DNA from 2 places in the Pseudarthrobacter phenanthrenivorans Sphe3 genome. Region 1 is predicted to be linked to the other one. Evidence: riboswitches for the same ligand, from Rfam matches in the RefSeq annotation. Region 1 holds a riboswitch; the other holds the start of a gene.
What was found. Region 1 has a riboswitch for thiamine pyrophosphate ahead of ASPHE3_RS13040 (FAD-dependent oxidoreductase). Riboswitches for the same ligand answer to the same signal wherever they lie in the genome.
Positions count from the first base shown of each region.

Region 2: linked by a shared signal. The riboswitch ahead of thiD (bifunctional hydroxymethylpyrimidine kinase/phosphomethylpyrimidine kinase) and the one ahead of ASPHE3_RS13040 (FAD-dependent oxidoreductase) in region 1 are both predicted to bind thiamine pyrophosphate.

Region 1 covers NC_015145.1:2,821,873-2,825,108, forward strand. The annotation lists gene ASPHE3_RS13040 (FAD-dependent oxidoreductase) at 1-1,281, opposite strand, end outside; TPP riboswitch at 1,274-1,391, opposite strand; gene thiE (thiamine phosphate synthase) at 1,419-2,159, shown strand; gene ASPHE3_RS13050 (RNB domain-containing ribonuclease) at 2,236-3,236, shown strand, end outside.
Region 2 covers NC_015145.1:2,405,527-2,408,762, reverse strand. The annotation lists gene ASPHE3_RS11195 (Rne/Rng family ribonuclease) at 1-538, shown strand, start outside; TPP riboswitch at 680-777, shown strand; gene thiD (bifunctional hydroxymethylpyrimidine kinase/phosphomethylpyrimidine kinase) at 785-2,314, shown strand; gene rplU (50S ribosomal protein L21) at 2,579-2,887, shown strand; gene rpmA (50S ribosomal protein L27) at 2,949-3,212, shown strand.

The DNA of each region.
Region 1 (3,236 bases):
AAAACGTGCGGGATCAAAAGGGACCCAGCGCGGGTCTCCCCTGCCGTCCAGCAACTCCCGGCAGATTGCGGCCGCGGCGGGGGCCAGCAGTACGCCATGGCGGAAAAAGCCGGTGGCGATGATGAGGCCTTCCACGTACTTCTGTTCTTCGTGCCCTGCAGGGCGGACCGCCAGCGGCACCCGCCCCAGCAGCGGGGCGTTGTCCGGAGTGCCGGACCTGGGACGTGCTGTGCATTCCAGCAGCTCGAGCTCCGCCACCGCGGGCACCAAAACCTGGGCGTCGCGGAGCAGCTGGTAAACACCCCCGGCGGAGACCGCCCCGGTGTTGGACCCGTTGCCCTGCCCGAGGGCATCCTCCCGCTGCGTGGCCCCGACCACCACAGTGCCATCCCGGCGCGGCACGATGTACACGGGGACACCACGGACAAGTCCCCTGACGGTGGAGGTAAGCAGGGGCCGGAGGTGTGCGGGCACTGCCAGGCGCAGGATGTCACCGTGCACGGGCCGCAAGGGCAGGCGCAGGTCCTCCGGCAGGCCGGCGAGTGCCGCCGCGTCCAGGCCATTGGCCACCACTGTCTCCCCGGCAAGGACAGTCCCGCCGCCGGCCAGCCGCGCGCCCGAAACTGCACCGTCCTGCCAGAACAGGCCCGCTGCCCTGTCCGGCACGGCATAGCCGTCCACGGCTCCGGCCACGAAGCTTCCGCCGCTCCCGGCTCCGCCCTCGTGCCGGGCCAGGGTACGGCGCAGGCAGGCCAGCAGTTGCCGCGGATCCACCTGATGGTCAGCAGGGGTATCCAGCGCGCAGGCAATGGCAGGGCTCAGCAGGGGCTCCCGCCGCCGGGCTTCACGGATGGTGAGGGGCTCCACCGTGAGTCCGTTGGCCTGCTGCACGGCCCGCAGGTCCAGCAGCGCCTGCCGGTCGGCGGAGTCGGCACCCACGGCGAGCGTCGGCGTCGTAAGGTATCCGGGATCCGACCCGGCAGCCGCGGCGAGGTCAGCGGCAAAAGCGGGCCAGCGGGCGGCAGCGTCGAGCATGAGCTCCAGGAGGTCTTCCTCCTGGTAGTGCAGTTCGCTGACGGGAGCAAGCATTCCTGCAGCAGCCCAGCTGGCCCCGGAGCCGGGGGCATCATCGATGACCACCACTGACCGCCCGGACCGCCTCACCTCCCAGGCGATGGAATGCCCGATGACTCCTCCGCCGATAACGGCAACATCGGCACGGATCACGGCCCCTGGCCCGGCTGGTTCATCGAAAGCACCAGGGTGCGGCGGTTCGCTCATGTGTCTCCTTCCCTACGCCGGTATTAGCCGGATCAGGTCAAGCGGTCGGCTCTGACGCCCTCTCAGCCCGGCGCTTTATGACAGCTGCCGCGGCTCCCGCAGTACGAGGCCAGTGTAGAGGAACTAGGCTGGCTCCCATGAATGTGTCCCCCTCCCCCGCCGCTTCCCATGTCCCCGGAACCGACGCCTTTATCAATGCCGAAGGCAGCGCAGGCCTGCAGGCAGCACGGTTGTACCTCTGCACGGATGCGCGGCGGGACCGCGGCGACTTCGAACAGTTCGTCGATGCCGCGTTCGCGGGCGGGGTGGACATCATCCAGTTGCGGGACAAGTCGATTGAGGCGGCAGAGGAACTGGAACTGCTGGCGTTGCTGAAGGAAGCGGCCGTCCGCCACGGCCGCTTGTGGGCCGTGAACGACCGTGCGGACATCGCCGTCCTTTCCGGTGCGCCGGTGTTCCACATTGGACAGAAGGACCTCCCCCTCAACGCGGCCAGAACGCTGCTCAACGGGAACGCCGCTATTGGCCTGTCCAGCCACAGCCCGGAGCAGGTGGACGCGGCCCTGGCAGCTGCTGCGGGGCCCGCAGCGCTGGACTACTTCTGCGTGGGACCCCTCTGGGCAACACCCACCAAGCCGGGCCGCGCCGCCGTCGGACTGGACCTGGTGAAGTACGCTGCCGCCGCAGCGGGCCGGCAGGAAGAGTCCGACGGCGGCGTCCCCTGGTTCGCGATCGGCGGGATTGACCACGGCAACGTGGAACAGGTGGTGGAGGCCGGCGCCAGCCGGATCGTGGTGGTCCGCGCCATCACCGAAGCCGACGAGCCCGCAGCGGCGGCAGCTTCACTCCTGGCTGCGCTGGACGCCGCCCGTCCGTGAGGCTGCAGCCGAAAACCAGCCCGTCCTCCGCGCCGTTTCATGCACGATCCGCACAATTGGGGCTACGCTGATTTTCGTGTCACATCATCGGCTGGCCCCCAATGTCCACGAGCACACGAACGCCCTTGAGGCGGCCCTGAGCGCGCTGCGGACCGAGCTTGAGCTGCCCGGCCCGTACCCTGCCGAGGCAGTGGAGGACGCGGAAGCCGCAGTCTCGGCTTTGCGGCTTCCGGCCTATGACCTGACGGCGGTGGAGTTCATCACGATCGATCCGGCGTCGTCCACCGACCTGGACCAGGCGCTTTTTATCGAACGCGACGGCGGGGGCTACCGGGTGCTGTATGCCATCGCTGACGTTCCCTCCTTTGTTGCACCCGGCGGACCGCTGGACGCCGAGACACGGCGCCGGGGACAGACGTTCTACACGCCGGACGGCCGCATCCCGCTGCATCCGGAAGTCATCAGCGAGGGGGCGGGAAGCCTCCTGCCCGGCCAGGACTGCTCCGCGTTCGTGTGGGACTTCCGCCTTGACGAGGGGGCCGAGGTGGCCGAGGTTGCCGTCAGGCGGGCGCGGATGCGGAGCCGGGCCAAGCTCAGCTACAAGGGGGCCCAGGCGGAGCTCGACGGCGGCAGCCCCTCCGACGTGCTGCACCTCCTGAGGGAAGTGGGGCTCAAGCGAGTGGAGCTGGAGCGCGCAAGGGAGGGCGCCAGCCTGAACATGCCGGACCAGGAGATAGTGCAGCTTCCCGACGGCGGCTACCGGATTGCCGCTGCCCCGCAGCTGCCGGTGGAGGACTGGAACGCCCAGATCTCGCTCATGACCGGCATGGCCGCAGCGCAGATGATGCTGGCCGGGAAAGTGGGCATACTGCGGACCATGCCCTCGCCGGATGAACGCTCCCTGAACCATTTCCGGCTGCAGACGGAGGCGCTGGGGCGGCCCTGGAACGGCGAAATGAGCTACGGCGAATACCTGCGGAGCCTGGATCCTACCGACCCGCGCCAGCTGGCCATCATGCATTCGGCAGGCATGCTGTTCCGCGGCGCCGCTTACACCGCCTTCGACGGGACAGTTCC
Region 2 (3,236 bases), 420 kb from region 1:
CGGCGGGGAGAAAGTTGTCCTGCCGTTCGTGGAGCATGCAGATGAGCCGCAGGCCAAGCCCGCGCTAACACTGGACCGGCTTGCGGAGGCGTTTGCCCACCTGGGCGAGCCCGCTCCCGCGGCGACTGCTGAACCGTCCGCACCCCAGGACGAGCCCGTGCACAGCCAGCCCGTGCACAGCCAGCCGGTTCTGGACCAGCCGGTCCTGAAGCAGCCGGTCCTGAAGCAGCCCGCCCAGGAGCGGCCGGTTCCTGCTTCCGCGGTGAAGGACTATTCGGACCACACGCTGGAGCAGTCCCGTCCCCGCAGGGCCCGCCGCAACCGGAGCGCCAGCCGCGCGCAGGGTGCAGCCAATGAAACCACCGTCCAGCAGCACGAGGGTGTTCCGGCCGCGGCGCCGGGACACTCCGGGTCCGGACATTCCCACGCGGCCAAGGCTCCTGAGCCGGGCCAGGCAGAGGCGGCCAAGGCAGGCAGCAGCAAGCCCGCAGAGGCGCCGATCATCCTGGGCGTCGGGGTCCCTGCCTCCGAGCTCTAGGACCCGGGAAAAGCCGGATGCCCGGCAAACCACGTATTGTGTGGCTTGCCGGGCATCCGTTGTTTAAGGGTCAGGGCTTTCTCCAGGTGCCAGTCGCACTGCGTCACCTTCCTCCTTCGGCCGGCAAAAAAGCTAGGCTGGGGAATCGACACGGGGTGCCGCGCAGAGAGCCGGCTGAGATCCACACCCGTTGAACCTGTCCGGTTAGCACCGGCGAAGGGATGTCTCTTGTCTACGACCCTTACAGTGCCCGCTGCCACCCCACACCCCGCGCCTGCCGCTGCGGACCTGGCCGGCCAGGGCCGGGACGTGCCACGCGTCCTGTCCATTGCCGGTTCCGACCCGTCCGGCGGCGCCGGCATCCAGGCCGACCTGAAAAGCATCGCCGCCCACGGCGGCTACGGCATGGCAGCCATCACCGCCCTCACGGCACAGAACACCTGCGGTGTGAGCGCAGTCCACGTCCCTCCCGCTGCCTTCCTCACCCGGCAGCTCGAGGCCATCAGTGATGACATCGTCATTGACGCCGTCAAGATTGGGATGCTGGGCGACGCCGAAGTTATTGAGGCAGTCCGGGGATGGCTCGCAAAGGTGCGTCCCGCCGTCGTGGTCCTGGACCCTGTCATGGTGGCCACCAGCGGCGACCGCCTGCTCCAGGAGTCCGCCGAAGCCGCCCTCCGCGGCCTGCTGCCCCTGGCCCACTTGATAACCCCCAATCTCGCCGAACTCGCCATGCTGGTGGGCGGTCCGGTGCAGGAAACCTGGGACGGGGCACTCGAACAGGGCAGGCAACTGGCCTCCGCCAGCGGCGCCACGGTCCTGGTCAAAGGCGGCCACCTTGCCGGGGACGAGTGCCCTGACGCGTTAGTCAATACCTCCGGCATCCTTGGTGAGGAAGTGGTGGTGGTTCCCGGAAAGCGGGTGGCTACGGCAAACAGCCACGGCACTGGCTGCTCCCTCTCGTCCGCCATGGCCACAGTCCAGGCGCGGCTGGGGGACTGGGAGGCGTCGCTCCGGGAGGTCAAACCGTGGCTGGCCGGGGCGCTGGAGGCCTCCGGCCGGCTGGGGGTGGGATCGGGCAGCGGGCCCGTCCACCACTTCCACCACGTCCGGGCGGATAAACCTGAGGGAAGTTTCGCGGCCGGGCTGTGGACGGAAGCGGAAAACGACCTGGCAGAGATCTACGCCCTGGAGTTCATCCGGGACCTGGTGTCGGGGACCCTGCCGGAGCACCAGTTTGCGTACTACCTCGCACAGGACGCCATCTACCTCAATGGCTACTCGCGGGTGCTGGCCAGGGCCAGCGCACTGGCGCCCACGGAAGCGGAGCAGCTTTTCTGGGCACGCTCAGCGCAGCAATGCCTTGAGGTGGAATCGGAACTGCACCGCTCCTGGCTGGCCGCCCGCCCGGTGTGGCCCGGGCCCGGCCCGGTGACCAAGTCCTACGTGGACCACCTGGTGGCGGCATCGGCGTCGGGCAGTTACGCCGTCCTCGCCGCCGCAGTCCTGCCCTGCTTCTGGCTGTATGCCGAAGCCGGGAAGGCGCTCCACGCCCAGTTCCTTGCTGCCGGGGAACCGGCCGGACATCCCTACGCGGACTGGCTCCGCACCTATGCCGATGAGGGCTTTGCCGAAGCAACCCGGACGGCGATTGCCGTGGTGGACCGCGCCGGACTGACCGCCTCGGACGCTGAAAGGGCCGCCATGGTGACCGCCTTCAAGCAGTCCTGCCGCTTGGAAGTGGAGTTTTTCGACGCGCCGCGCCTTCACTCCTGACTGCCGCCGGCGCCGCGCACCGGTAGTATGGTGGGGCGCCGGTCCGGCTGCGGAATTGTTGTGTGGTTCCTATCACAGACAACCCGCCGGGACCAGCCTCATTTGCGGCCGGAGACAAAACTAGCGTATTCTAGATCTTCGGTGCTTACGCCAACACTTGGGTTATGACCCCACGGCGTTGAGGCACAGCGAGAGCCCAGCCACTTACGGAGCAGGGTTCCGCACGCAAATTTGTAATAAACGTCGAGAGAAGTGAGTTCCCAAGTGGTGTACGCGATTGTCCGCGCAGGCGGCCGCCAAGAGAAGGTTTCCGTTGGAGACTTCGTTACCCTGAACCGCGTCGCCGGTGGAGCTGGCAGCACCATTCAGCTGCCCGCACTGCTCCTGGTAGACGGTGACAAAGTCACCTCCGCCGCTGCCGACCTGGCCAAGGTGACTGTCACGGCTGAGATCCTCCAGGACCTCCGTGGTCCTAAGATTGTCATCCAGAAGTTCAAGAACAAGACCGGTTACAAGAAGCGCCAGGGTCACCGCCAGGAACTGACCAAGGTCAAGATCACCGGCATTCAGTAACCACCGGTTACCGTTCAGGTTTTTCAACAGATTCCCCAGAATTTAGAGGCAGGCATTTCAGATGGCACATAAAAAGGGCGCGAGCTCCACTCGCAACGGTCGTGACTCCAACGCTCAGTACCTCGGCGTCAAGCGCTTCGGCGGCCAGGTAGTTTCCGCCGGCGAGATCATCGTCCGCCAGCGCGGCACCCACTTCCACCCGGGCGCCGGCGTTGGCCGTGGCGGCGACGACACCCTGTTCGCACTGACCCCGGGAGCCGTTGAATTCGGCACCCGCCGCGGTCGTCGCGTCGTCAACATCGTTGCTGCTGCAGCTGCAGAGTAACAAAGAGTTCTGAAGCGGTGGAGC